DNA from 3 places in the Streptomyces sp. V3I7 genome. Region 1 is predicted to be linked to each of the others. Evidence: riboswitches for the same ligand, from Rfam matches in the RefSeq annotation. Region 1 holds a riboswitch; each other region holds the start of a gene.
The links. Region 1 has a riboswitch for thiamine pyrophosphate ahead of thiC (phosphomethylpyrimidine synthase ThiC). Riboswitches for the same ligand answer to the same signal wherever they lie in the genome.

Region 1 (9,359 bases):
TTGTTGGGGTTGCAGACGAAGATCAGGCGCGTCCGGTCGGTGATGGCGTCCGCCATCGCGTCCAGGTCGTGCACATCGCCCGGCGTCAGCGGCACCTGGACCGGCCGGGCGCCGCTGATCTGGGTGATGATCGGGTAGGCCTCGAAGGACCGCCAGGCGTAGATGACCTCGTCACCGGGGCCGCTGGTGGCCTGGACCAGCTGCTGGGCGACGCCGACCGAACCGGTGCCGGTGGCCAGGTGCGTGATCGGGACGCCGAAACGCTCCGCCAGCTCCTCCATCAGAGCGCTGCACCCCATGTCCGGGTAGCGGTTGAAGGCGGAGGCGGCCGCGGTCACGGACTCCATGACCCCCGGCAGCGGCGGATACGGGTTCTCGTTGGAGGACAGCTTGTAGGCGACCGGGCCGCCGGCCGCGGCGGGCCTGCCCGGCTTGTACGTGGGGATACCCTCCAGCTCGGCGCGCAGCTTCGGGCTCGTCTCGCTCACCGCATCCTCCTCGCGACCACCGGCGGACCGTCAGCGCCGCCGGCTTCCAATGCTCCTCACCTTATGAGGATTCCGCCCGCCTGCGTACAGCTGAACAAGGACGGGGACGGTCCGGAGCAGAAGCCCATGAGCCCCGCGGGCATCGAGGGCACCGCCGCACCAAGGCGTACGAAACGGGGGGGGCGCGCCGCACATATATCTACGCGCCGGTGGCTTGCGCCGTGGCGCGCGTCCCTCGTGCAGGTGAGTTGAGACCTCTTCGAAACATCAGGCACTTGGCAGGTCCATCCGCGTCGACAAGTTACGTCTTGCCATTAGATCGTTCAACTGGCTTGCTTTCCCAGGCTATTGACCGGGTGCGGCCTTGCAGAAACGTGCCTGTCAACGCGTGCATATGCGTCCGCACTACCCCACCGTATGAGCCCTACTATCGGCTCGCCATGACAGCAGCAGGGAAGCACCAGGTGAGCCGAGCGGAAACCTCACGTCGAGGCAGCCGGCCGGGCCGGGCGGGCATCAGAGACGTGGCCGCCGCCGCCGGGGTCTCCATCACGACCGTCTCCGATGCCCTCAACGGCAAGGGCCGGCTCCCGGACGCCACCCGGCGCCACGTCCGCGAGGTCGCCGACCGGCTGGGGTACAGACCCTCGGCCGCCGCCCGCACCCTCCGTACCGGCAAGTCGGGCCTGATCGGCCTGACCGTGACGACGTACGGGGATGAACCTTTCACCTTCACGGAGTTCGCGTACTTCGCGGAGATGGCCCGGGCCGCCACCTCGGCCGCGCTCGCCCGCGGCTACGCCCTCGTCATCCTGCCCGCCACCTCACGCCACGACGTGTGGTCCAACGTCGCCCTGGACGGCACGGTCGTCATCGATCCCTCCGACCATGACCCGGTCGTCAGCGAACTGGTCCGCCAGGGCTTACCGGTCGTCTCCGACGGCCGCCCGGCCGGCTCGCTGCCGGTCACCGCCTGGGTCGACAACGACCACGAGGCCGCCGTACTCGGCATCCTCGACCATCTCGCCGACGCGGGCGCCCGCCGGATCGGACTGCTCACCGGGACCACGACGGACACCTACACCCACCTGTCCACCACCGCCTACCTGCACTGGTGCGAGCGGGTCGGGCAGGACCCGGTGTACGAGGCCTACCCCGCGCACGACCCGTGCGCGGGCGCTGTCGCCGCCGACCGGCTGCTGGCCCGCCCGGACCGCCCTGACGCCGTCTACGGCCTGTTCGACCCCAACGGCACCGACCTCCTCGCCGCCGCCCGCCGCTACGGGCTGCGCGTACCGGACGACCTGCTGCTGGTGTGCTGCAGCGAGTCCACCGTGTACGCCAACACCGAGCCGCCCATCACCACGCTCTCGCTCAAGCCGCGCCGGATCGGCACGGCGGTGGTCCAGCTCCTCATCGACGCCATCGAGGGGGTCGACTCGGACCAGCCGGTCGAGCAGGTGATACCGACCGAGCTGATCGTCCGCACCTCGTCCCAGCGCCGCTCGCCCCGTACGACGGTGAGCCCGCCGCGGACATCGGACGACACGTAGCGCACCGGGGCCGGGCACGGGGCTGCGCACCGGCCCCGGCCCCGCGGACGTGTCGTGATCACCGTTAGGGGGGACGCGGCGGTTCCGGGAGACGGGCCGGGCGAGCCGGGAGATCGCCGGCCGGTCATCCTCCGGTCATCGATTCGGTCACCCGCTGGTCATGAGACGGGCCGTATGTCGGTGACCAGCCACCGACATATCCGCGTAAACAGGGCGAACGCTGCGCCGGACCGGAGTCCTACCCGGATTCACCACCCCTGGGTCATCACATGGCGCGATCCGCATTCCTATGATGGGCCCACGACACCGCGGGCCGCTGCGACCAGGCAGTCCGATGCGGTGCAGATGCGGCGCGATGGTGGAGGGGTCTGATGACTCAGGGGGCCGGTCAGGGACCCGTAGCGGAGCGGACGGCGACGACGTTGCGCGACTTCCGGGTACCCGCGTACGTCCACGAGACCGGTCCGTACGCCCACGGTGCCATCCTCGGTGTCGATGTGACGCGCGTCGACGAGGACCAGCCGGAGGGCTACCCACCCCCGCAGCGCGACCTGCCGGTCGACCTGGGAGACACGCTCGAGATGCCCGTCGAGACGGCCGCGGATCCCGCCGCGCAGCCCTCGGAGGGCACCGGCCCGCTGTACGTGGTCGGCGACGTGCACGGCTATCTCGACGAGCTGCTCGCCGCGCTCCGGGAGAAGGGCCTGATCGACTCCGACGCCCAGTGGTGCGCGGGCGACGCCCGGCTGTGGTTCCTCGGCGACTTCACCGATCGGGGCCCGGACGGCATCGGCGTCATCGACCTCGTCATGCGGCTGTCCGCCGAGGCCGCGGCGGCCGGCGGTTACTGCAAGGCGCTCATGGGAAACCACGAGCTGCTGCTGCTCGGCGCCAAGCGGTTCAGCGACGCCCCCGTCAACTCCGCCGCGGGCACCGCCACCTTCCAGGCCGCCTGGCTGCTCAACGGCGGCCAGAAGACCGATATGGACCGCCTTCAGGACCACCACCTCCAGTGGATGGCGCGGCTGGACGCCATCGAGGAGGTGGACGGCCACCTGCTCGTCCACTCCGACACCACCGCCTACCTCGACTACGGCGACTCCATCGAGGCGGTCAACGACACCGTCCGCGAGACGCTCACGCGCAACGACGTGATCGAGTGCTGGGACCTGTTCCGCAAGTTCACCAAGCGTTTCTCCTTCCGGGACGAGGGAGGCGCGGACGCCGTCCGTTCCCTGCTCGATACGTACGGCGGCACCCGGATCGTTCACGGCCACAGCCCGATTCCCTATCTGACGGGCGAGGCCGGCGCCGAGGACGGCGAGGCGGACGCGGGCCCGGTCGTCGAACGGCCGCACGTCTACGCCGAGGGGCTCGCCATCGCGATGGACGGCGGAGTGACCATGGCCGGAAAGCTGCTGGTTCAGCAACTTCCCCTGGATATCTGAGCGTTCGCCGGGCAGGCGTCCCCCGACGGCGCGTGTGCGGGTCCTGACCCAATTTCCGGCACCCCCTGTCGCCCCGAGCCGTCACCGCTCTACCATCGGCTTATCCGTAGCAGGCTCCCCTCCGTTTCTGCCCGACGGGCTCGTCGGCGTGCGAGCCCCAAGCCTTACGGAGCATCGGGGGATGCACATGAACAGCGTTCCGCAGCACCTGCTGAGCGAGGACCGCCAGGAGTACGAGCGGCTCCTCGATGAGGCGCTGCGCTCCGCCCCGCACCGTCCGGAACTCGCCGCTGTCGGACAGCGGCTCAACTCCGAACAACTGCGCACGATGGCCCTCAACGCCACCGCGCTCATCACCGCGGCCGCGGCGACCGAGTACCAGCACTACGTGAAGGTCCGCGAGGACCTGCGCCGCCCGACGCCGGCCACCGCGCCGTCCGGACATGCGTCCGGCTCCGGAGAGCCGGTCGGCGGCGCGATGGGACTCGCCACCTCCCTCGGCGAGGCCGCCGAGAGCACCGGCGCGGGTGCCATCGCCGTCGTCGCCGTGCTCGCGCCCGTTCTCGCCGGGACGGCCGCGGCGATATTCCTGCTCGTCGGCTACATCCTGAAGATGCTCGACCCCGAGCCGGCGTTCGCCCGGACCATGCTGACCGCGGGCTGGGCGTTCGGCGCGCTGACCGCGGCCGGGATCCTCGTCGCCGCCGCCGGGCTGCTGCTCACCGCCCTGCGCAACAGCCCCTCGCTGGAGGCGGGACCGTACGGAGCGGCGAACACGGATCTCACCCGCGCCAGGGAGGCCTGGGGCGACGCCCTGCTGGAGCGCGGCATACTGCCCTTCCTCCGCGAGGCACTCGCCGAACCCGGAGCGGCCACGGTCCCGCGCACCCATCCACTGGCACCGGCCGGACGCATGCCACGCCTGGGCTACGACCGCCCCGGCTTCAGCAGCCCCGACGACGGCTCCGCGTCCCGCCCGCACCCGAGGTTCAGCAGCCCTGACTACTCGAGCCCGGACTTCGGAGGCCCGGACTTCGGAGGCCCGGACTTCGGAGGCCCGGACAACCAGCCGGAATGACTCCGGCCGGCGTCCGCCGAGAGAAGCGGGCCCGGGCACCCGGTCCCGCCCGACGGCGGAACCGAGCACCCGGCCTCCCACGGCCGGGACGGCACGGACCGGCATCGCTTTCCGGACATGTGCCGGGCAGCGATCCGGACCCACCCTCCGGGCCGGTCAGTCGGCGATCGGCAGGTACACGCGGTTTCCGGCCGCCGCGAACTCCTCCGACTTCCGGGCCATGCCCTCCTCGATCTCGGCCCGAGCGCCGCCGTGTTCGCGGCGGATGTCCTGCGAGATCTTCATGCTGCAGAACTTCGGCCCGCACATCGAGCAGAAGTGAGCCGTCTTGGCAGGCTCGGCCGGCAGGGTCTCGTCGTGGAACTCCCGTGCCGTGTCCGGGTCCAGGGCGAGGTTGAACTGGTCCTCCCACCGGAACTCGAACCGGGCGTCGGACAAAGCGTCGTCCCACTCCTGCGCACCTGGGTGCCCCTTGGCGAGGTCGGCTGCGTGGGCGGCGATCTTGTAGGTGATGACGCCGGTCTTGACGTCGTCACGGTTGGGCAGGCCCAAGTGCTCCTTGGGCGTGACATAGCAGAGCATGGCCGTGCCCCACCAGGCGATCATCGCGGCACCGATGCCGGAGGTGATGTGGTCGTACGCCGGCGCGACGTCCGTCGTCAGCGGGCCAAGGGTATAGAACGGAGCTTCATCACAGATCTCCTGCTGAAGGTCGATGTTCTCCTTGATCTTGTGCATCGGGACATGTCCCGGGCCCTCGATCATCGTCTGTACATCGAAACGCCTGGCGATCCGGTTGAGTTCCCCGAGCGTCCGCAATTCCGCGAACTGCGCCTCGTCGTTGGCGTCCGCGATCGAGCCGGGCCGCAGACCGTCGCCCAGCGAGTAGGTGACGTCGTAGGCGGCGAGGATCTCGCAGAGTTCCTCGAAGTTCTCGTAGAGGAATGATTCCTTGTGGTGCGCCAGGCACCACGCGGCCATGATCGAGCCGCCCCGCGAGACGATGCCCGTCTTGCGGTTCGCGGTGAGCGGCACGTACGGCAGGCGCACGCCCGCGTGGACCGTCATGTAGTCCACGCCCTGCTCGGCCTGCTCGATGACCGTGTCCTTGTAGATCTCCCAGGTCAGTTCCTCGGCCTTGCCGTCGACCTTCTCCAGGGCCTGATAGAGCGGCACCGTACCGATGGGAACGGGGGAGTTGCGCAGCACCCACTCGCGGGTGGTGTGGATGTTGCGGCCGGTGGACAAGTCCATGACCGTGTCGGCGCCCCAGCGGGTCGCCCAGGTCATCTTCTCGACCTCCTCCTCGATGGAGGACGTCACCGCCGAGTTGCCGATGTTGGCGTTGACCTTCACCAGGAATCGCTTACCGATGATCATCGGCTCGATCTCCGGGTGGTTGACGTTGGCGGGCAGCACCGCCCGTCCCGCCGCGATCTCCTCGCGGACGACCTCCGGAGAGACGTTCTCGCGAAGCGCCACGAACTCCATCTCGGGCGTGATCTCGCCGCGCTTCGCGTACGCGAGCTGGGTGACCGCGGCCCCGTCACGACCGCGGCGTGGCTGCCGTGGCCGCCCGGGGAAAACCGCGTCCAGGTTGCGCAGTCCGCCGCGTGGCGAGGTGTGCTTGATGCCGTCGTCCTCGGGCCGGACGGGGCGTCCCGCGTACTCCTCGGTGTCGCCTCGGGCTGTGATCCAGTTCTCCCGCAGCGGCGCCAGGCCGCGCCGGACATCGGTCTCGACGTGCGGATCGGTGTACGGGCCGGAGGTGTCGTACAGCGTGACCGACTGCCCGTTGGTGAGATGCACCTGACGGACCGGCACGCGCAGGTCGGGGCGGGAGCCCGCGACATACCCCTTGTGCCAGCCGATGGACTTCCCGGCCTCCGGGGACTGTTCGTCCTGGACGGAGGCAGGCGTGCGTGCGTCCTTGATGGTCATGAGACCTACTCCCTACGCCGGCATTACCCGGTAACAGGTTCGGCGGTCGACGCAGCGGATTCCGTCAGCCGGTGTTCCCTGTGAAACATCACTCGTTCCACGTGAAACATCGCGAATACGGAGGTCAGCGCCCTCTCAGCCCGGTGCTCCGAGCTCCCGCGTGTGCAAAGGTGCCTCCACGCTAGCGTCAATTCGGGCGCGGTGAACAGTGGGCCCCTACCGTTCTTGCGATGATCGGTCGGTGACCACGACGCAGCAGCCTCCGTACCCGCCGCCTGAGCCACCGCGCCGACACGGTCCCGGACCGGGCGACGGACACCAGCACGCGGGCGCGGGACCAGGGGGCGCCCAGGGGCACGGGCAGAGGCACGGGCCCTCAAGCGGCCATGGGCACGACCACGGTCCTGCCGGTGGCCACGGGCACGGACACGGCCCTGCGCCGGGCCGCGGTCACGGCCACTCACACAGTCACAGTCACGGCCCCGCCGCGCCCGTGTCCAAGCATCTGCGCAAGGTCATCGCGGCCATCCTGATCCCGTTCACCGCAGCCGTCGTCGTGGGGCTCGTGGTGCTCTGGCCAGGCGGTGCCCCACCGCACGAGCGCACCGGCGTCGGCTTCGACCGGCAGACGCAGCAGGCCTCGGTCACCAAGGTCGTCGAGGTGAGCTGCAAGTCGGTGAACGCCTCGGGGTCGGCCGCCCCGTCGGGCGATGTCTCCGCTCCCGACGGCAACTCACCCCAGCAGCAGGCGGACGGCATCTGCAAGAAGGCCACCGTCCGCGTCGATACCGGCAAGGACACGGGCCGTACGTTCACGGAGATCGTGCGCCCGGACCAGACGCGCCAGCTGCACGAGGGCCAGAAGGTCGTGGTCGCGTACGAGCCCGCGGCGCCCAAGGAACTCCAGTACGCGGTCACCGATGTGAACCGGCAGTTCCCGATGGCTCTGCTCGCCGGCATCTTCGCGCTCGCCGTCGTGGTGGTGGGCCGGATGCGCGGCGTCATGGCGCTGGTCGCACTCGCCGTCAGCTTCCTGCTGCTGACCCTCTTCATCCTGCCCGCGATCCTGCAGGGCTCGAACCCCCTGCTCGTGGCGGTGGTCGGGTCGAGCGCCATCATGCTGATCGCCCTCTACATGTGCCACGGCCTGTCGGCACGCACGTCGGTGGCGGTCCTGGGCACGCTCGTCTCGCTGTCGCTGATCGGCGTCCTCGGCTCGGGATTCATCGGCTGGGCCGCGCTGACCGGCAACACGGACGACAACACCGGCCTGATCCACGGGCTGTACCCGTCCATCGACATGAGCGGTCTGCTGCTCGCCGGCGTCATCATCGGTTCGCTGGGTGTGCTCGACGATGTGACGGTGACCCAGACATCGGCCGTCTGGGAGCTGCACGAGGCCAATCCGACGATGGGCTGGCGCGGGCTGTACCGGGCCGGTATCCGCATCGGCCGGGACCACATCGCGTCCGTCGTCAACACCCTCGTCCTCGCCTACGCCGGTGCCGCCCTGCCCCTGCTGCTGCTCTTCTCGATCGCGCGCAGCAGTGTGGGGGCGGTCGCGGGCAGTGAGCTGGTGGCCGAGGAGATCGTGCGCACGCTGGTCGGCTCGATCGGCCTGGTCGCCTCGGTCCCGGTCACCACGGCGTTGGCAGCGCTCGTGGTCTCGGCGGACCGGCCCGGGCAGCAGCCGGCCCCGGCGGCGCAGGCCACCGCCGCGGCGAACGGCGGTGGCCGGGGCCGGCGCCGCAAGCGCTGACATCGCCGGCCTGAGCGGAAGGGCAGTCCTGAGCGAAACGGCAGTGCAGAAGCGTTCCTGCAGACGGTGAACGGCGCGGCGGAACACCGCACCCGTGACTGCCGTAACGCTTCAGCCGGCGCTCTGCTCCTCGGCCAGGATACGGTCCAGAGCATCCTCGAGGTGGGCGTCGAAGTCCGCCAGCGCGCCTTCCTGGCCCAGCGGCACCAGCTTGTCCGTACGGTCCAGGAACGCCACCAGCGGCGGCGCGGAGGACCGGAACACGGCCTGGTCGCTGCCCACCTGAAGCCGGATCAGCACCTCACCGAGCACCTCGGGATCCGTGGGGGCGATGTGCACATCGCCGTCCCCGCACGGCCGGCCCACCCCGTCGATCAGCAGCTCACGCCCGAACGCCCAGGTGACGGGGGCATCCCCGGGCAAATGGAAGGTGAGCCGCACGGCGTAGGGATCACAGGTCTCGTAGCGCAACTCCACCGGGATGCGGAAGGAGAGCTCCTCGGACACGAGAAAGCTCATCATGACCTCTGCCTGTACCGACTCGCGCATCGCCTACCCCGTCATATGACACCGACTGGCTGGGAATGATCCCTCTGATACTGGTGGCATCTTGCTGAACGTGTACACCAGATCACAAGGAGTAAGTTTTCAGATACTGATAGAGATCGCCAGTGACCCCAGATGACGCCCGACCTCGGCCTGGAGCTGCCGTACGGCGGGCAGCAGCCGGTCCGCCTGGTGGGCGGGGAGCGAGATGGCCATCGTGGCCGCCGTGGTGCCGACCGTGATCGGGATCGCGGCGCAGGCGGTCCCCAGCGCGTACTCCTGCCGCTCCGTCACCGTCTCCATCCGCCGCATCCGCTCCAGCCGCCGCATCAGGCTGTGGCCGTCGCGCACGGTGTACGGAGTGATGGACTGCACCGGATAGCGGTCGAGATGGTCCCGGCGGCCCTCCTCGTCCAGTTGGGACAGCAGGCACTGGCCGATGGCGTGCGCGTGCCCCGTCTCGCGGAAGTCGGCCCATTCCTCTACCGCCGGGTTGCCCGGTGTGTCGGAGACGCACATGACCTCGATCTCGCCCTCGCGGTAGAC
Region 2 (9,359 bases), 1.5 Mb from region 1:
GACGATCCACTCGGCGTTCAGCTCGGGGGTGGTGTCGGTGGCGTGCAGGTGCAGGCTGCCGCCCGGGCCCTGCGGCAGCGGCTTGCCCTCGCGGGCCGCCCGGCGCCGCTGGATCCAGGGGCCGATCACCAGCCACTCGTCGATCGCGTCGGCGGCCACCTCGGGCGTCACCTCGTAGGGCAGCCCGGCGGCGAGGGCGGCGTCGGCGCGGTGCACGGCGATCTCGTGGGTCATCCGGCGGGCCCAGAAGCCGGAGCTGTGGTCCTCGAACCAGCTCCACACCTCGGCGCCCGGACCGGCCTCGCGCAGCGTACGGACGACCAGCTCACCCGTCTCGGCGAGCCAGGCGTCCAGGGCCGCGGCGTCGCCCTGCTCCTCGGGGCCGCGGGCGAACGGGATCTCCTCGGGAGGAATGTTCTTCTCGGCGCGCGAGGCGACGAGGGCCTGCGACCAGCGCAGGGCCCCGCCCGCGTGTCGCACGAGCTGCTCCAGCGTCCAGTCGGGGCAGGTCGGCACGGTGGCCCCGAGGTCCGCCCCGGAGGTCACCACGGCCCTCAACCCGGCCACCTGGTGGGCGATCTCGTCACAGTAACGGTCATGCGTCAACAACGTCATGCCGTCACCCTAGGCCGGATGATCAATCACCCACACAGACCTCGGGCAAAGCGCCGGTCACGAGCCCGACGCCGCTCAGCCCGGGACGTCGGCGCCGCCGGCGCCGCCGGCGCCGAACTCGACGCCGAGCGCACCCCCGCCCTTTCCGGTGCCCGTGCTGGGGAGCCCTCCGCCGGGCGGCGCCAACCGGAACACGGACACACGCCACGGCCCGGTGCGCGGCCCCTGGGGCACACTGTCCGGCGCCAGCCGCGCCAGGCGATCACCGCGGAGGCACCAGCTCCGGCAAAACCCCCCGGTCACGGCCACAGCACTGCTCAGCCCAGGACGACGACGTCGGCGGCGTCGAACTCCACGCCGACCGTCTCCCCCGCCTCCGGGGCCTCGCGCAGGGCGCAGGCCGCTTCCAGGCGGGGGGCGTCCTGCGGTTGGAGGTGGAGGGCGACGTGGGTGCCCTTGAAGGTGCGGGCGGTGACGGTGCAGCGCAGGCCCTCGCCGGGCGGCAGCAGCCGGACGCCGGCGGGCCGGACGAGCAGCGTGCGCGGGCCCTGCGGGGCGTCGGCGGGCACCGGGAGCTTGCCCCAGGGGGTGAGGGCGACGTCCGCCTCGACGGTCGCCTCGACGACGTTCTCGAAGCCGAGGAAGCGGGCGACGAATGCGTCGGCGGGGCGCTGCCACACCTCAAGTGGTGTACCGGACTGGGCGATTCGGCCGTCCCGCATCACCACGACCCGGTCGGCGAGCGCGAAGGCCTCGCCCTGGTCGTGCGTCACGGCCAGCACGGTGGTACCCAACCGGCCGAACAGCTCGCGGAGTTCGACGACGAGCCGTTCCCGCAGCGAGCGGTCGAGCTGGCCGAGCGGCTCGTCCAGCATCAGCAGCCGGGGCCGGGGGGCCAGGGCGCGGGCGAGCGCCACGCGCTGCTGCTCGCCTCCGGAGAGCCCGGCGACGGCACGGCTTCCGGCTCCCGGCAGGCCCACCAGTTCCAGCAACTCCTGCGCCTCGGCCCGCCGTCGGGCCTTGGGCATGCCCTGCATCCGCAGGCCGAAGGCCACGTTGGCGGCCACGTCCCGCTGCGGGAACAGCTGGTTGTCCTGGAACATCAGCCCGACCTCGCGCCGGTGCGCAGGCACCCCGGCCTGGTCGCGTCCGTCGAGCGTCACCCGACCGGAGTCCAGCGGCTGGAGCCCGGCCACGGCCCGCAGCAGCGTGGACTTGCCGCTGCCGCTGGGGCCGAGCACGCACACGATCTCGTGCTCGGCGACGTCGAGGCCGACGGCGTCGAGCACGGCCCGGCCGCCGAGGCGGACCGTCGCGCTCTGAAGGCTCAGCAGCATCGGAACTCTCCTGTCCAGAGCATCAGAACTCCCCGGTCCGGTCGGTGCGCAGCCGCTCCAGCACCAGCAGCGCCACCGCGCACACCACCATCAGCACCGTCGAAAGGGCCATCGCCTGGCCGTAGTTGAGGTCACCGGGCCGCCCCAGCAGCCGCGCCACGGCGACCGGCAGCGTCGGCTGGTCGGGCCGGGCGATGAACACGGTCGCCCCGAACTCCCCCAGCGAGACGGCGAACGCGAACCCGGCGGCGATCAGCAGCGCCCGCCGCACCAGCGGCAGATCCACCTCGCGCCACACTCGCCAGGGCGAGGCCCCGAGCACGGCCGCCGCCTCGCGCAGTCGTCCGTCGACCGCCCGCAGCACGGGCAGCATGGACCGTACGACGAAGGGCACGCCGACCAGCGCCTGGGCGAGCGGGACGAGGATCCAGGACTGGCGCAGGTCCAGCGGCGGCCGGTCGAGCGCGATGAGGAAGCCGAAGCCGACGGTCACGGCGGAGACGCCGAGCGGCAGCATCAGCAGCGCGTCGAAGCCCCGTACGATCCGGCCGGCGTCCCGCCGGGCCAGCGCGGCCGCGGCGAGGGCGCCGATCACGACGGCGATGGCGGTCGCGGCGGCGGCGTACTCGAGGGAGTTCCCGATCGCCCAGATCGGCGCCACCAGGAACGTGCCGCCGTCCGTGCGGGTCAGCGCCCGGTAGTAGCCCACGTCCGGGGCGTCGAGGGAGCGCGCCACCAGCACGGTGAGCGGCAGCACCAGGAGGAGGGCGACGGTGGCGAGGACGCCGGCCAGCAGCGTCCACTGCCCGGCTCCGCGCGGCCGGCGCGCCGTGACCGCGGCGTCGACCAGCCGCAGCGCGGTCTCCCGGCGGCGCACCGTCCAGGCGTGCACGGCGAGGATGGCGCCGACCGCCGCGAACTGGACGATCGTGAGGACGGCGGCCGTGGAGAGGTCGAAGAGCTCGGACGTCTGCCGGTAGATCTCCACTTCGAGGGTCGAGAACCCGGGGCCGCCGAGGATCTGGACCACGCCGAAGGAGGTGAAGGTGAACAGGAAGACCATCAGCGCGGCGGCGGCCACGGCCGGGGCGAGTGCTGGAAGGGTCACCGTGCGCCAGGCCCGCAACGGGGAGGCGCCCAGCATCCGCGCGGCCTCCTCCTGCCGCGGGTCGAGCTGGGACCACAGGCCGCCCACCGTCCGTACGACGACGGCGTAGTTGAAGAAGACGTGCGCGAGCAGGATCGCCCACACCGTCGTGTCCAGCCGTACGCCCCACAGCGCGTCGAGCAGTCCGCCGCGGCCGACGAGCGCCAGGAACGCCGTGCCCACGACGACCGTCGGCAGCACGAACGGCACCGTGACCACCGCGCGCAGGAGCTGTTTGCCCGGGAAGCCGAGCCGCGCGAACACGTACGCGCCGGGCAGCGCGAGAAGCAGGGTGAGCGCGGTGGAGGCCAGCGCCTGCCAGGTGGTGAACCACAGCACGTGCCGGATGCCGGGCTGCGCCACGACGTCCGCGATCCGCCCGAACTGCCAGACACCGTCGGCCTTGAGCCCGCGCGCGACGATCGCGGTGACGGGCCAGGCGAAGAAGACGGCGAAGAACGCGACCGGCCCGGCCATGAGTCCGAGCCGTGCCGCGTTCCCCCGCCTCGTGGCCGCTACTTGAGTACGAGCGACGTCCACGACTTGACCCACTGGTCGCGGTTGGCGGCGATCCGGTCGGGCGCCATGGTCTGCGGAGTCTTGGCCTGCGGGCCGTACTTCTGGAACTCCGCGGGGACCTGGGCCCCCTTGACCACGGGGTAGACGAACATGTTGAGCGGCATGTCGTTCTGGAACTCGCGGCTCAGCAGGAAGTCCAGCAGCGCCTTGCCGCCCTTGGTGTTGCGGGCGTTGCTCAGCAGTCCGGCGTACTCGGTCTGCCGGAAGCAGGTGCCGCTCGCCACGCCGGTGGGGGCGGTCTTGGGCTTGGGGTCGGCGTAGATGACCTCGGCGGGCGGGGAGGAGGCGTAGGAGACGACGAGCGGCCGGTCGCCGTGCGCCTTCCTGCCGCCGGCGGAGCCGGAGAACTCCTGGTCGTAGGCCTGCTCCCAGCTGTCGACGACCTTGACGCCGTTGGCCTTGAGCTTCTTCCAGTAGCCCTCCCAGCCCTGGTCGCCGTAGCTCGCGGCGCTGCCGAGCAGGAAGCCGAGGCCCGGCGAGGAGGTGGCGGCGTTCTCGGTGACGAGGAGGTTCTTGTACGCGGGCTTGGCCAGGTCGGCGAAGGACTTCGGCGGGGTCAGCTTGTGCTTGCTGAAGTACGCCTTGTCGTAGTTGACGCAGATGTCGCCGGTGTCGATGGGCGTGACCCGGTGCTTGTCCTCGTCGGCCCGGTACTGAGGCTGGATCAGCTGGGAGCCCTTGGCCTGGTACGGCTGGAACAGCCCGTTGTCGAGGGCGCGGGACAGCAGGGTGTTGTCGACGCCGAAGAGGACGTCGCCCTGCGGGTGGTCCTTGGTCAGGATCGCCTTGTTGACGGCCTGCCCGGCGTCGCCGTCCTTGAGGACGGTGACCTTGTAGCCGGACTGCTTCTCGAAGTCCTTGAGGACGTCCTTGGAGACGGCCCACGAGTCGTGGCTGACGAGGGTGACCGTCTTGGAGCCCGCGGCGCCCTGGTCGGTCTTGTCGTCCTTGCCCGCCGTCGGTCCGCACGCGGACAGCGTGACGAGGCCGAGGCCGACCGCGGCGGCCACGAGGGTTTTGGTGTGCACTGGTTGTCCTCCTGGGGTTGGCCAGGAAGAGACGCGGCGCCCTGTCCCGGCCCCGCGTGGGGGCCGGGACAGGGCGCGACAGCTTGAGTGATGACCGAACTTCCTACCCAGAATGACCTGGGCGAGGTTCAGAGGGTCTGCGGCCTGTGTGCCGCACTCTCAGCGCTGTGGCGCTCCCCTGTCGGAATATGACGATGTATGAAGTTGTACGGCATTGCGCCGCCCTCAGCCTACCGCCAGCCGCTCGCGGGGCCACCACCGCGGGCGCCCCCGGAACTACCGCTCGGTCGCCGCGAGCTGTCCGCAGGCCCCGTCGATCTCCTGACCGCGGGTGTCGCGGACGGTGACGGGCACGCCGTGGGCCGCGATGGCCTCGACGAACGCCTTCTCGTCTTCGGGCCGCGAGGCGGTCCACTTGGAGCCGGGCGTCGGGTTGAGCGGGATGAGGTTGACGTGCACGGGCCTGCCCTTGAGCAGCCGGCCGAGCCGGTCGCCGCGCCACGCCTGGTCGTTGATGTCCCGGATGAGCGCGTACTCGATGGACAGCCGGCGCCCGGACTTCTCGGCGTACTCGAACCCGGCGTCGAGCACCTCGCGCACCTTCCACCGTGTGTTCACGGGGACGAGAGTGTCGCGCAGCTCGTCGTCGGGGGCGTGCAGCGAGATGGCGAGGCGGCACTTGAAGTCCTCGTCGGCGAAGCGGTGGATCGCCGGGACGAGGCCGACGGTCGACACGGTGATGCCGCGCTGCGACAGACCGAGGCCGTCCGGCGCCGGGTCGGTGAGTGCGCGGATGGCACCCACGACGCGCTTGTAGTTGGCGAGCGGCTCGCCCATGCCCATGAAGACGATGTTGGACAGCCGCGCGGGCCCGCCGGGAACGTCGCCGTCCCTGAGGGCGCGCATGCCGTCCACGATCTGGTGAACGATCTCGGCGGTGGACAGATTCCGGTCCAGCCCGGCCTGTCCGGTCGCGCAGAACGGGCAGTTCATGCCGCAGCCGGCCTGGGAGCTGATGCACATGGTCACCCGGTCCGGGTAGCGCATGAGCACGGACTCGACGAGCGTCCCGTCGAACAGCCGCCACAGTGTCTTGCGCGTGGCGCCCTGGTCGGTCTCCAGGTGCCGGACGGTCGTCATCAGCTCGGGCAGCAGCGCCTGCTGCAGCTTGCCGCGCGAGCCGGCCGGGATGTCGGTCCACTCGGCCGGGTCGTGCGCGTACCGCGCGAAGTAGTGCTGCGCGAGCTGCTTGGCGCGGAACGGCTTCTCCCCGATCGCGGCCACGGCCTCCTTGCGCTCGGCGGGCGAGAGATCGGCAAGATGCCGCGGCGGCTGCTTGGCTCCGCGCGGGGCGACGAAAGTGAGTTCTCCGGGCTTGGGCATGGTTCTACCAGTGTCGCAGATCCAAATCGGGTGACCTGCGGCTGTCGCCCGGGAGGGAGCGCGCCTGACGCGGGCTACCAAGTCACCGGCAGCGTCCTCGGCCCCCGAATGAGCCCCTGGCGCTGGAACTCGACCTCTCCCGGGGGCACGGCGAGGCGGATCTCGGGGAAGCGGTCAAGTACGGCGGTGATCATCACCTCGGCCTCCATGCGGGCCATGATCGCGGCCAGGCAGTGGTGGGGGCCGTGGCCGAAGGCGAGGTGGGGGACGCCGGTGCGGTCGAAGTCCAGGGCGTCGGGGTTGGGGAAGGCGTCGGGGTCGCGGTTGGCGGCGACGTACGCGTTGTAGACCACGTCACCGGCGCGGATCAGCTGGCCGCCGACCTCGACGTCCTCGGTGGCGATGCGGGGGATGCCGACGCCGTTGCGGTGCGGGACGTAGCGGAACAGTTCCTCCACGGCCTTCGGGAGGAGCTCCGGTTCGCGGCGCAGCCTCGCGAGCTGGTCGGGGTGGGTGAGCAGGGCGTACATCATGGAGCCGCTGTTGTTGCGGACCGCGTGGCCGCCGCTGACCTGGATGGCCATCGCGAGCGAGATCGCCTCGTCGTCCGTGATCTCCCCGGCGGCGGCCGCCTGCGCCAGCACGCCGGCCAGGTCCTCGCGCGGGTCCTCGCGGCGGCGCTCCAGGAGCTCGACGATCCGGGCGCGGGTCGCCTCGCGCGCCTTGCGGCCACGCTCCTCGGAGTCCGCGCCCGCGGCCAGCAGTGCCTCGCCCTTCTCGGCCCAGCGGTGCCAGTCGCTCTCGTCGACCCCGAGGAAGTCGCGGACGACGGCGATGGGGAACGGTCCGTGCAGATGCTCCATGAGGTCGGCCGGCGCTCCCGCCCGCTCCATTCCGTCGAGCAGTTCCGCGGCCCGGCGTTCGGCCAGCGGGCGCAGCCGCTGCATGGCCTTGCCGTTGAACGCCCGCGCGACGACCCGGCGCAGTTGGTTGTGCCGGGGCGCGTCGATGTACTGCAGCCCGGCCGTCTGCGACGCCACCGGCTCCGGCCGCATGCTGGTCACCGGGCGCCCGATGACCTGCTCGCGCGAGAAGCGCGGGTCGGACGTGACGAAACGGACGTCCTCGTACCGGGTGACCAGCCAGGCCTCGCCCTCACCGTGCGGCAACTTGATCCGCGTGACAGGCTCCTCCCGCAGCAGCTGGTCGAGGAACGGGTCCGGGTCGAGGGCGGGCAGGTCATCGACGGCCCAGAACCGCACGTCCGGTGGAGTTGGCGGCGTGGGAGGAAGGTGCGGCGCCTCGGGGGCAGGCCCGGAGGCAGGAGCGGAGTCCAGTGCCATTGCGCACCTCTTCCTCGACGGCGACAGTCGTCTTCCGACTGTGGGGCCGGGTGGCCGGTGCGGCCATTTGTGCTGCGGCATACGGGTTCGGCGACGCCAGTGAAGCAAGAGGAGGCAGCGAGCCCCCGCCCAGAAATGGACGGGGGCTCGACAGCCGGCTACTCCAAGGCCCCGCCTACACAGACCCCACGAAGATCACCAGAAGCAGCCACACCACCGGAGCCGTGGGGAGCAAAGAATCCAGGCGGTCCATGATGCCGCCGTGGCCCGGCAGCAGCGTGCCCATGTCCTTGATGCCGAGGTCCCGCTTGATCATCGACTCGCCGAGGTCGCCGAGCGTGGCGCTGACCGCTACCGCGAGGCCCAGGAGCAGGCCCTGCCACCAGGTGCCGTCGTCGATGAGGAACTGCATGCACAGCGCGCCCGCCACCATCGCGAAGGCGATCGCGCCGAGCAGGCCCTCGCGGGTCTTGCCGGGGCTGATGCGCGGGGCGAGCTTGTGCCTGCCGAAGCGCCAGCCGACGGCGTACGCGCCCGTGTCGCTGACGACCGTCAGGATCAGGAAGGTCAGCACGCGCCACGAGCCGTCGTGGGCGTCCAGCATCATCGCCACGAACGTGGCCAGGAACGGCACGTAGAACGCCGCGAAGACGCCTGCCGTGACGTCTCTGAGGTAGTTCTCGGGCGGTTCCGTCATACGCCAGACCAGGACGGCCAGCGCGGTGAGCGCCATGGCGATCCAGGCGCCCTCGGCGCCCCGGACGTATCCGGCGACCACCATCGCGGCGCCGCCGACCGCCAGCGGGACCAGGGGCGCCTTGATCTCCTTGCGCTCCTGGAGTCTGCTGGTCAGCTCCCACAGGCCCACCACGACGGCGACCGCGATCACGCCGACGAACACGGCCTTGACGATGAACAGCGACGCGACGATCACCGCTCCGAGCCCGACCCCGACCCCTATGGCCGCTCCCAGGTCCCGGCCCGCGCTCTTCTTCTGCGGTGCGGGCACCGGCTGCGGGGCGTCGGGCATGGGCTCCGGATTCTGCGGCGCCCCTCCGTGGGGGTAGGCCGACGGGTTCTGGGTGCGGAACGTGTCGTGGTGCGGAGCGCCCTGGTAGGACGGCTCGCTGTGGAACGGCTCGTCTCGGAACAAGGGGCCGCTCAGCCGAGCGGCCCCCCGGTCGCCATCCTGGTCGTGGCCAGGCCCGTGGTCGGTGGGCCCTACGTACCCGCTCGGTGGCGGCGGCCCCCAGGAAGAGTCGTTCATCAGACCTCGAGCAGCTCCGCTTCCTTGTGCTTCAGGAGCTCGTCCACCTGGGCGACGTACTTCGCCGTGGTGTCGTCGAGCTCCTTCTCCGCACGACGGCCCTCGTCCTCGCCGACCTCGCCGTCCTTGATCAGCTTGTCGATGGCGTCCTTGGCCTTGCGGCGCACGGAGCGGATCGAGACGCGGGCGTCCTCGGCCTTGCCCTTGGCGACCTTGATGTAGTCGCGGCGGCGCTCCTCGGTCAGCTCGGGGAACACCACACGGATGATGTTGCCATCGTTGCTGGGGTTGACGCCCAGGTCGGAGTCGCGGATCGCCTGCTCGATGTTACGCAGCGCGCTCTTGTCGAACGGGGTCACGACGGCCATGCGCGGCTCCGGCACGGAGAACGAGGCCAGCTGGTTGATCGGCGTCAGCGCGCCGTAGTAGTCGGCCACGATCTTGTTGAACATCGCCGGGTGCGCACGCCCGGTGCGGATCGCGGCGAAGTCCTCCTTGGCGACCACGACGGCCTTCTCCATCTTCTCCTCGGCCTCGAGGAGGGTCTCTTCGATCACCACTTGCTCCTGCGTGTCTTGAGTAGGCCCGGCTGCGGTTGCCTGTCGGTGGCGGCGGCCGGCTGCGTCGCGTCTTCTTCCTGCACGGTTCCCGACCGGCAGG
Region 3 (9,359 bases), 1.6 Mb from region 1:
GTCCGCCAGCAGCTCCGGATCCATCGGCGCGCCGCTCTCGATGAGCCGCCGCCCCTGGGCCAGGTCACGCGGCCGGCCCACCGCCAGCAGGGCGACCAGCCGGCCCTCGCACAGCCAGCAGACGGACCAGGCCGGGCCGACGGGGTCGCCGCGCCAGACCAGCGTGTCGGCCGACGCGTGGTGGCCGGCGTACTGGACGAAGCGGCCGAACTGCTCGGACCAGAAGTACGGCACCGGGTCGTAGACGGCGTCGGTCTCGCCCATGACGGTCGCCGCGACCGTGCGTGGCCCCTGCAGGGCGTTGTCCCAGTGGTGCACCAGGAGCCGCTCGCCGTACCGGTGCGAGGGGAAGGAGGCGCAGTCGCCGACGGCGTACACGTCCGGGGCGGAGGTGCGCAGCCGGTCGTCGGCGACGACCTCGCCGTGCGCGCCGAGTTCGATGCCGGAGCCGGCCAGCCAGGCCGTGGCGGGGCGCGCGCCGATGCCGACGACGACGGCGCCCGCGGGCAGCCGCGCGCCGTCGTCGAGGACGACCGCGCCCTCCTCGACGCGCTCCACGCGCGCGTGGGTGCGCAGGGTGGCGCCACTGTCGGCGTACCAGGCGGTCATCGGCGCGGTCACCTCGGCGGGCAGCGCCTCGGCGAGCGGGCGGTCGGCGGCCTCGACGACGGTGACCGCGCAGCCCGCCTCGCGGGCCGCCGTCGCGAACTCGGCGCCGATCCAGCCGGCGCCGACGACCACGATGTCGTGCTGCCGGGCGAGCACGGGCCGCAGCCGCTCGGCGTCGTCGAGGGTGCGCAGCAGATGGACACCGGGGACGCCCTCCGAGCCGGGCAGGCTGATGGGTGCGGCGCCGGTCGCGAGGACGAGGACGTCGTACGGGACGGGTCCCGCCTCGGTGTCCAGTTCGTGGTCGGCTGGGCGCACGCCCAACGCCTCGCGGCCCAGCAGGAGTTCGATGCCGAGTCCCTCGAAGTCCACGTCGAGGGCCGAGCCCTCCGCCTTGCCGAGCAGGACGGCCTTGGACAGCGGCGGCCGGTCGTACGGCTGGTGCGGCTCCGCCCCGATGAGCGTCACGATGCCGGTGAAGCCCCGTTCGCGCAGGGCGACCGCGGTCTGCACCCCCGCCATCCCCGCCCCGACGACGACCACGCGCCGTCCCTGTGCCGTGTCCGCGTCCCGCGTCTCGTCGCTCACTCGATCACCATAGACAATCCGGATTCCCTCGGTCAGGGGGCGAGCGAGGGCCGGGGGACGTGCTGGCAGGCCTGCGCGGCCGCGGGCTAGGGTGGCGGGGACAACGCACTCGCGGGAGCCCGGACGCACCGGGCTGAGAGGGAGGCTGACGCGGCCTCCGACCGTACGAACCTGATCCGGGTCATGCCGGCGAAGGGAGGGGCTGGACGCCCATGTCGTCACGTACGTCCGACGTGCTCGTCGTCGGAGGCGGGATCATCGGTCTGGTCACGGCCTGGCGTGCCGCGCAGCGCGGCGTGGCCACGGCCGTGGTGGACCCCGGCCCCGGCGGAGGGGCCGCCCAGGTCGCCGCCGGGATGCTGGCCGCGGTCACGGAACTGCACTACGGCGAGCAGACCCTGCTGGCCCTGAACCTGGAATCGGCCCGCCGCTACCCCGACTTCGCCGCCGAGCTCACCGAGCTGACCGGCCTCGGCCTCGGCTACCGCCGGTGCGGCACGCTCGCGGTCGCGCTGGACTCCGACGACCGGGCCCACCTGCGTGAACTGCACGCGCTGCAACAGCGCTCGGGCCTGGAGTCGGTGTGGCTGACCGGCCGGGAGTGCCGGCGCCTGGAGCCGATGCTCGCGCCGGGCGTGCGCGGCGGGCTGCGCGTCGACGGCGACCACCAGATCGACCCGCGCCGGCTGGCCGCGGCCCTGGTCGCCGCCTGCGAGCGCACCGGAGTGGTCTTCCACCGCACGCGCGCCGAGCGCCTCGACGTCATCGGGGACCGGGTCACCGGCGTCACCACGGCGGACGGCACCGCGCTGGCCGCCGGGCAGGTCGTGCTCGCGGCCGGCAGCCTGAGCGGCGAGCTGGCGGGCGTACCGGACGACGTAAGGCCGCCGGTGCGCCCCGTGAAGGGGCAGGTGCTGCGGCTGACCGTGCCGAAGCGGTACGCGCCGTTCCTCAGCCGCACCGTGCGGGCCGTGGTCCGCGGCGGCCAGGTCTATCTGGTGCCGCGCGAGAACGGCGAGCTGGTCGTCGGCGCGACGAGCGAGGAGCTGGGCTGGGACACGACGGTGACCGCGGGCGGCGTGTACGAGCTGCTGCGCGACGCCCACGAGCTCGTGCCCGGCATCACCGAGCTGCCGCTGACCGAGACGCGCGCGGGGCTGCGTCCCGGCTCCCCCGACAACGCGCCGCTGCTCGGCCCGACCGCCCTCGACGGACTGCTGCTGGCCACCGGCCACTTCCGCAACGGCGTCCTGCTCACGCCCGTCACCGGCGACGTCATGGCCCACGTCCTCGCCACCGGCGACCTCCCCCCGGAGGCGCGCCCCTTCACGCCGCGGCGCTTCGACGCCGCCCTCACCCCTGTCTCGCCTGTCTCGTCTGTCTCGGAGCAGCCCGCATGAGCACGCCCGTCACCATCTCCGTCAACGGGCAGCGCCGCGAGGTCGCGCCCGGCACCGTGCTGGACGCGCTGGTGCGGAGCCTCACCGCGGCGCCCGCCGGAGTGGCCGCCGCTCTCAACGAGACGGTGGTCCCGCGCGCGGAGTGGCCGTCGACGGCCCTCGCCGAGGGAGACCGCGTCGAAGTCCTCACCGCCGTCCAAGGAGGCTGACCCATGGCCGACGATCCCTTCGTCCTCGGCGGTACGTCCTTCACGTCCCGCCTGATCATGGGCACCGGCGGTGCGCCGAGCCTCGACGTGCTGGAGCGGGCGCTGGTCGCCTCCGGCACCGAGCTGACGACCGTGGCGATGCGCCGGGTCGATCCGGGGGTGCACGGCTCCGTGCTGTCGGTCCTGGAGCGGCTCGGCATCCGGGTGCTGCCCAACACGGCCGGCTGCTTCACCGCCGGCGAGGCCGTGCTGACGGCCCGGCTGGCGCGGGAGGCGCTGGGCACCGACCTGGTCAAGCTGGAGGTCATCGCCGACGAGCGCACCCTGCTGCCGGACCCGATCGAGCTGCTGGACGCCGCCGAGACGCTGGTCGACGACGGGTTCACGGTGCTGCCGTACACCAACGACGACCCGGTCCTCGCGCGCAAGCTGGAGGACGTGGGCTGCGCGGCGATCATGCCGCTCGGCTCGCCGATCGGCTCCGGTCTCGGCATCCGCAACCCGCACAACTTCCAGCTGATCGTCGAGCACGCGCGCGTGCCGGTGATCCTGGACGCGGGGGCCGGTACGGCGTCCGACGTGGCGCTGGCGATGGAGCTGGGGTGCGCGGGTGTGATGCTCGCCTCGGCCGTCACGCGCGCGCAGGAGCCGGTGCTGATGGCGGAGGCGATGCGGCAGGCGGTCAGCGCGGGCCGGCTGGCCCTGCGGGCCGGGCGCATCCCCCGCAGGCACTTCGCGGAGGCGTCGTCGCCCACCGAGGGACTCGCCCGTCTGGACCCGGAACGCCCGGCGTTCTAGTCCGTTCGGTCTTCCGTCCGGTCTCTGCGTGGCGCGTCACAAGTGGGCTGCGGTAACGCCCTGAACCCGGTCCCGGCCGGGCGGCGTGTCAGTCTCCCCTCGTAGACTCGCCTGCGTGGATACGACGCTTCAGGACCCCCTCGTCGGGCAGGTGCTCGACGGCCGTTACCGCGTCGAGGCGCGGATCGCCGTCGGCGGCATGGCCACGGTCTACCGGGCCCTGGACACCCGTCTGGACCGGGTCCTCGCCCTCAAGGTGATGCACCCCTCGCTCGCGGCCGACGGCTCCTTCGTCGAGCGGTTCATCCGCGAGGCGAAGTCGGTGGCCCGGCTCGCCCACCCCAATGTGGTGCAGGTCTTCGACCAGGGGGCCGACGGGTCGTACGTCTATCTCGCGATGGAGTACGTCGCCGGGTGCACCCTGCGCGACGTGCTGCGCGAGCGCGGGGCGCTTCAGCCGCGCGCCGCCCTGGACATCCTGGAGCCGGTGCTGGCCGCGCTGGGCGCCGCGCACCGGGCGGGGTTCGTGCACCGGGACATGAAGCCCGAGAACGTGCTCATAGGGGACGACGGCCGGGTCAAGGTCGCCGACTTCGGGCTGGTGCGGTCCGTGGACACGGTGACGAGCACCACCGGTGCCGTGCTCGGCACCATCTCCTACCTCGCGCCGGAGCAGATCGAGCGGGGCGGCGCCGCGGACGCCCGCGTCGACGTGTACGCCTGCGGTGTCGTCCTGTACGAGATACTGACCGGCGACAAGCCGCACACCGGCGACTCCGCCGCCGCGGTGCTCTACCAGCACCTCCACGACGACGTACCGCCGCCCTCGGCCGCCGTGCCCGGGCTGCCGTACGCGCTGGACGAGCTGGTCGCCGCGGCCACCGCGCGCACCCCGGACGTCCGGCCGCACGACGCCGTGGCGCTGCTCGCCCAGGTGCGTGAGGCCCGCGCGGGCCTGACCGCCGAGCAGCTGGACGCCGTACCGCCGCAGGCGCTCTCGGCCGGGCACGACAACGCCGGGGACCGCACGAGCGTGATCCCGCGCTCGCTGACCGTGCCGCGGCTGCTGCCGGTCGGCGAGGCGGACGACCCGACCACGCGCGTGGAGTGGACCGCGTCCGTCGAACGGACCAGCCTGTACGAGGTGCCGCCCGCCCCGCCGTCCGGTGGCGCCGGACGCGGGCTCTCGCGCGCGCGGCGCGGCATCGTCACGCTCGTGGCGGCCGTGCTCGTGGTCTTCGGCGTCGGGGCCGGCGTCTGGTACATCAACTCCGGGCAGTTCACCAAGGTCCCGCCGCTGCTCGCGAAGACGGAGGCACAGGCCAGGGCCGAACTGAAGGGGGACGGGCTCGACGTCAAGCAGGTCAGGCACGCCTACAGCGACACGGTGAAGCGGGGCACGGTCATCAGCACCGATCCGGGGGCCGGCGCCCGCATCCGCAGCAGCGGCGCGGTGACGCTGACCGTCTCCGACGGGCCGGAGACCGTGCGGGTGCCGGGTCTGCAGGGCTACCGGCTGGACAAGGCGCGGGCGCTGCTGAAGGACCAGAGTCTGGAGCCGGGCATGGTCACCCGGGAGTTCAGCGACGACGTCGCCAAGGGCATGGTGATCGGCACCGACCCGGAGGCCGGCACCGAGCGGCACGCGGGCTCCGCCATCGCGCTCACCGTCAGCAAGGGCAGCCCGGTCGACGTTCCGGACGTCACCGGCGAGGACCTGGACAGCGCCCGGGAGGAGCTCACGGACGCCGGCCTGCGGGTGCGGATCGCCACGCGCGAGGTCGACTCGGAGTACGACAAGGGCGAGGTCGCCGAGCAGACCCCGGCGGGCGACGGCGAGGCCGCCGAGGGCGACACGGTGACGCTGACGCTGTCCAAGGGCCCCGAGATGGTCGGGGTGCCGGACGTGGTCGGGGCGAAGGCCGACGACGCGAAGAGGCGGCTGGAGAAGGCCGGCTTCGAGGTCAAGGTGAGCCGCGGGCTGTTCGGCCTGTTCGGCGACACCGTGAAGCGGCAGTCGGTGCGCGGCGGCGAGAAGGCGCCCAAGGGCTCGCAGATCACGATCACCGTCCGCTGAGCGGCCGGGGCGGGGCTGGCCGATGACCGGTGTTTTCCTCGGGCCGGACCGGGCGTGACACCCTGAACGGGTGATACGTCAGCAGTCCGGCGCCCCCGCCCCCCTCAGCCCCCTCCGCAACCCCGTCGGCGGCCACGTCCCCGTGGCCGGCGGCCTGCACTCGGTGGGACTCACCTACGCCCACGATCTGAAGGCCGAGGCCGTGCAGGTCTTCGTCGCCAATCCGCGCGGCTGGGCGACCCCGGCCGGGAACGCGCGGCAGGACGAGGCGTTCCGGGAGACCTGCGCGCGGGAGTCGGTCCCTGCGTACGTGCACGCCCCCTACCTGATCAACTTCGGCTCGCACACCGAGGCGACCGTGGAGAAGTCGGTGGAGTCACTGCGGCACTCGCTGCGGCGCGGGCGGGAGATCGGCGCGCTGGGCGTCGTCGTGCACACGGGCAGCGCGACGGGCGGACGGGACCGGGCGGTGGCGCTGAAGCAGGTACGGGAGTTCCTGCTGCCGCTGCTGGACGAGCTCACCCACGACGACGACCCGTACCTGCTGCTGGAGTCCACGGCCGGGCAGGGCGCCTCGCTGTGCTCGCGCACCTGGGACTTCGGGCCGTACTTCGAGGCGCTGGAGGCGCACCCGAGGCTGGGCGTGTGCCTGGACACCTGCCACGTCTTCGCGGCCGGGCACGACCTGACCGGCCCGAGCGGCATGCACCAGACGCTCGACCTGCTGGTGGAGACGGTCGGCGAGGGCCGGCTGAAGCTGATCCACGCCAACGACTCCAAGGACGTCGTGGGCGCGCACAAGGACCGCCACGAGAACATCGGCTCGGGCCACATCGGCGAGGACCCGTTCCGGGCCCTGATGACCCACCCCGCCACCGAGGGCGTCCCGCTGATCATCGAGACCCCGGGCGGCAAGGAGGGACACGCGGCGGACGTGGAGCGCCTGAAGAAGCTGCGGGAGGGATAGTCCGGCCCGGAATCCAGAACCTCGGGAATACCCCTGGGGGGTATCTACGTTCCAGTCGTCACGGGAAACGGCACTCAGCACCGGAGGCACCCATGACGCACGAGGCGCACGCACACGCACACCACACCCATGAGCACGGCCACGCGCCAACGGCCACGTGGTCCATGGCCGCGCAGGCCACCCTGCACTGCCTCACCGGCTGTGCCATCGGCGAGGTGCTCGGCATGGTCGTCGGCACGGCGTTCGACTGGGGCAATCTGCCGACGATGGTCCTGGCGATCGCGCTGGCGTTCCTCTTCGGTTACGCGCTCACGCTGCGCGGGGTGCTGCGGGCGGGCGTCGGTCTGCGCACCGCCGTGCGCGTGGCGCTGGCCGCGGACACGCTGTCGATCGCCGTGATGGAGCTGATCGACAACGGCGTGATCGCGCTCTGGCCGGGCGCGATGGACGCCCACCTGGGCGACCTGCTCTTCTGGACCGCGCTGGCGATCTCGCTAGTGGCGGCCTTCGTGGTCACGACGCCCGTCAACAAGTGGACGATCGGCCGCGGCAGGGGCCATGCGGTGGTGCACCGGTACCACCACTGACCGGCGCCGGCCGGGAGGAGAGCGTCAGAGCTCGGGGCCGTCCCCGGGCTCCTCCTGGTAGGAGTAGCGCTGTTCCTTCCAGGGGTCGCCGAGGTTGTGGTAGCCGCGCTCCTCCCAGAAGCCACGGCGGTCCTCGGTCATGTACTCGACGCCGCGGACCCACTTGGGCCCCTTCCAGGCGTACAGGTGCGGGACGACGAGGCGGACCGGGAAGCCGTGCTCGGCGGTGAGGAGTTCGCCGTCCTTGTGGGTCGCGAAGATCGTGCCCTCGGCGGCGAAGTCCGACAGGCGGAGGTTCGCGCTGAAGCCGTACTCCGCCCAGACCATCACATGGGTGACGCCGGAGGCGGGCGGCGCCGCCTTCAGGATCGCGCTCGCCGGGACGCCGCCCCATTCGGCGCCGAGCATGCTGAACTTGGTCACGCAGTGGAGGTCGGCGACGACGCTGGTGTACGGCAGGCCCGTGAACTCCTCATGGGTCCAGCAGCGCTTGTCGCCGTCGGCGGTGGCCCCGAAGACCCTGAACTCCCAGCGCTCGGGGCGGAACTTGGGCACCGGGCCGTAGTGCATGACCGGCCAGCCGCGCTGGAGCCGCTGCCCCGGCGGAAGCTCGGACCGTACGCCCTCTCCGAATTCTCCAGATTCGTGCTCCACCGGCTGCCCCATGGTTCCATCCTGACAGACGCGGAGCAGTGCGTTTGACCAGGTGTCCCCCGAAGCGGACAACTGATGACAAGCGTGGATGTACTTACTAAGTACGCACTTACTGGACGATCTTTGGCACCCGGTGCAATCATGCGCCCGCAACCTCCCCATCCCCCATGCGGAAGGAGCCTCTGCGATGCAGGGCGACCCCGAGGTCCTGGAATTCCTGAACGAGCAGCTCACCGGCGAGCTCACCGCCATCAACCAGTACTTCCTGCACGCCAAGATGCAGGAGAACTTCGGCTGGACGAAGCTCGCGAAGTACACGCGGCACGAGTCGTTCGACGAGATGAAGCACGCCGAGGTGCTGACCGACCGGATCCTGTTCCTGGAGGGGCTGCCCAACTACCAGCGGCTGTTCCATGTGCGGGTGGGTCAGACCGTCAAGGAGATGTTCGAGGCGGACCGGCAGATCGAGGTGGAGGCGATCGACCGGCTGACGCGCGGCGCGAAGGTGATGCGCGAGAAGGGCGATCTCACATCCGCGAACATCTTCGAGGACATCCTCGCCGACGAGGAGCACCACATCGACTACCTGGACACCCAGCTGGAACTGGTGAACAAGCTCGGGGAGGCGCTCTACCTCGCGCAGCTCATCGAGCAGCCGGACAGCTGAACCGGCTCCGCACGAGGAGACTAGGTGTATTGATCACGAGCGTTGTTGACACTCGCTGGGCTTGATCATGGCGAAGACCTCCGGTGTGGTGGAGCTGTCTAGGACTGCACCGCACGGAGGTCTTCGTGTCCCACCGTAATGCCCGGCTGACCGTTCACGGCAGGCGGCTTCTCGTTGAACGTGTCTGCGCAGGTCGCCCCGTTGCGCATGTCGCGGCGGAGATGGGCATCTCGCGGGCCACGGCTCACAAGTGGGTCCGCCGCTGGCGGGCAGAGGGCGAGTCGGGCCTGCACGACCGTTCCAGCAGGCCGCGGACGACACCCCACCGCACGCCCGCGATGGTGGAGGCCCACGTGTGCCAACTGCGTCAGGCCCGCAAGCTCGGCCCGGCCCGCATCGGCCCCGTCCTGGGCATGCCCGCCTCGACCGTGCACCGCATCCTGGTCCGCCATGGCCTGAATCGCCTGGCCCATCTTGACCGGCCCACGGGTGAGGTCATCCGCCGCTACGAACGCGACCGCCCCGGCGAGCTCGTCCACGTCGACGTCAAGAAACTCGGCCGGATCCCGGACGGCGGCGGTCACAAGGTCCTGGGCCGCCAGGCAGGCCGTGCCCGACGCAGCAGCATGGGCTTCGACTACGTCCACTCCGCCGTCGACGACCACAGCCGTCTCGCCTACAGCGAGATCCACCCGGACGAGAAGGCCGACACCTGCGCAGGCTTCCTCCGCCGGGCCGCAGCCTTCTTCGCCACCTGCGGCATCGAGCACATCGAACGCGTTCTGACCGACAACGCCTGGCCC

Region 2: linked by a shared signal. The riboswitch ahead of QFZ74_RS22920 (thiamine ABC transporter substrate binding subunit) and the one ahead of thiC (phosphomethylpyrimidine synthase ThiC) in region 1 are both predicted to bind thiamine pyrophosphate.
Region 3: linked by a shared signal. The riboswitch ahead of thiO (glycine oxidase ThiO) and the one ahead of thiC (phosphomethylpyrimidine synthase ThiC) in region 1 are both predicted to bind thiamine pyrophosphate.

Annotation. Positions count from the first base shown of each region.
Region 1 covers NZ_JAUSZK010000001.1:3,322,075-3,331,433, forward strand. The annotation lists gene hisC (histidinol-phosphate transaminase) at 1-488, opposite strand, end outside; gene QFZ74_RS15440 (LacI family DNA-binding transcriptional regulator) at 929-2,041, shown strand; gene QFZ74_RS15445 (metallophosphoesterase family protein) at 2,413-3,489, shown strand; gene QFZ74_RS15450 (hypothetical protein) at 3,671-4,567, shown strand; gene thiC (phosphomethylpyrimidine synthase ThiC) at 4,724-6,508, opposite strand; TPP riboswitch at 6,501-6,678, opposite strand; gene QFZ74_RS15460 (YibE/F family protein) at 6,750-8,267, shown strand; gene QFZ74_RS15465 (SsgA family sporulation/cell division regulator) at 8,379-8,816, opposite strand; gene QFZ74_RS15470 (IclR family transcriptional regulator) at 8,916-9,359, opposite strand, start outside.
Region 2 covers NZ_JAUSZK010000001.1:4,871,805-4,881,163, reverse strand. The annotation lists gene QFZ74_RS22935 (maleylpyruvate isomerase N-terminal domain-containing protein) at 1-615, opposite strand, end outside; gene QFZ74_RS22930 (ABC transporter ATP-binding protein) at 933-1,952, opposite strand; gene QFZ74_RS22925 (iron ABC transporter permease) at 1,975-3,576, opposite strand; gene QFZ74_RS22920 (thiamine ABC transporter substrate binding subunit) at 3,615-4,706, opposite strand; TPP riboswitch at 4,789-4,896, opposite strand; gene rlmN (23S rRNA (adenine(2503)-C(2))-methyltransferase RlmN) at 4,983-6,089, opposite strand; gene QFZ74_RS22910 (cytochrome P450) at 6,164-7,432, opposite strand; gene QFZ74_RS22905 (phosphatidate cytidylyltransferase) at 7,608-8,699, opposite strand; gene frr (ribosome recycling factor) at 8,699-9,256, opposite strand.
Region 3 covers NZ_JAUSZK010000001.1:1,727,431-1,736,789, forward strand. The annotation lists gene QFZ74_RS08165 (NAD(P)/FAD-dependent oxidoreductase) at 1-1,131, opposite strand, end outside; TPP riboswitch at 1,299-1,412, shown strand; gene thiO (glycine oxidase ThiO) at 1,410-2,597, shown strand; gene thiS (sulfur carrier protein ThiS) at 2,594-2,806, shown strand; gene QFZ74_RS08180 (thiazole synthase) at 2,810-3,604, shown strand; gene pknB (Stk1 family PASTA domain-containing Ser/Thr kinase) at 3,720-5,681, shown strand; gene QFZ74_RS08190 (deoxyribonuclease IV) at 5,752-6,648, shown strand; gene QFZ74_RS08195 (DUF4396 domain-containing protein) at 6,741-7,235, shown strand; gene QFZ74_RS08200 (sulfite oxidase-like oxidoreductase) at 7,260-7,901, opposite strand; gene bfr (bacterioferritin) at 8,077-8,556, shown strand; gene QFZ74_RS08210 (IS481 family transposase) at 8,682-9,359, shown strand, end outside.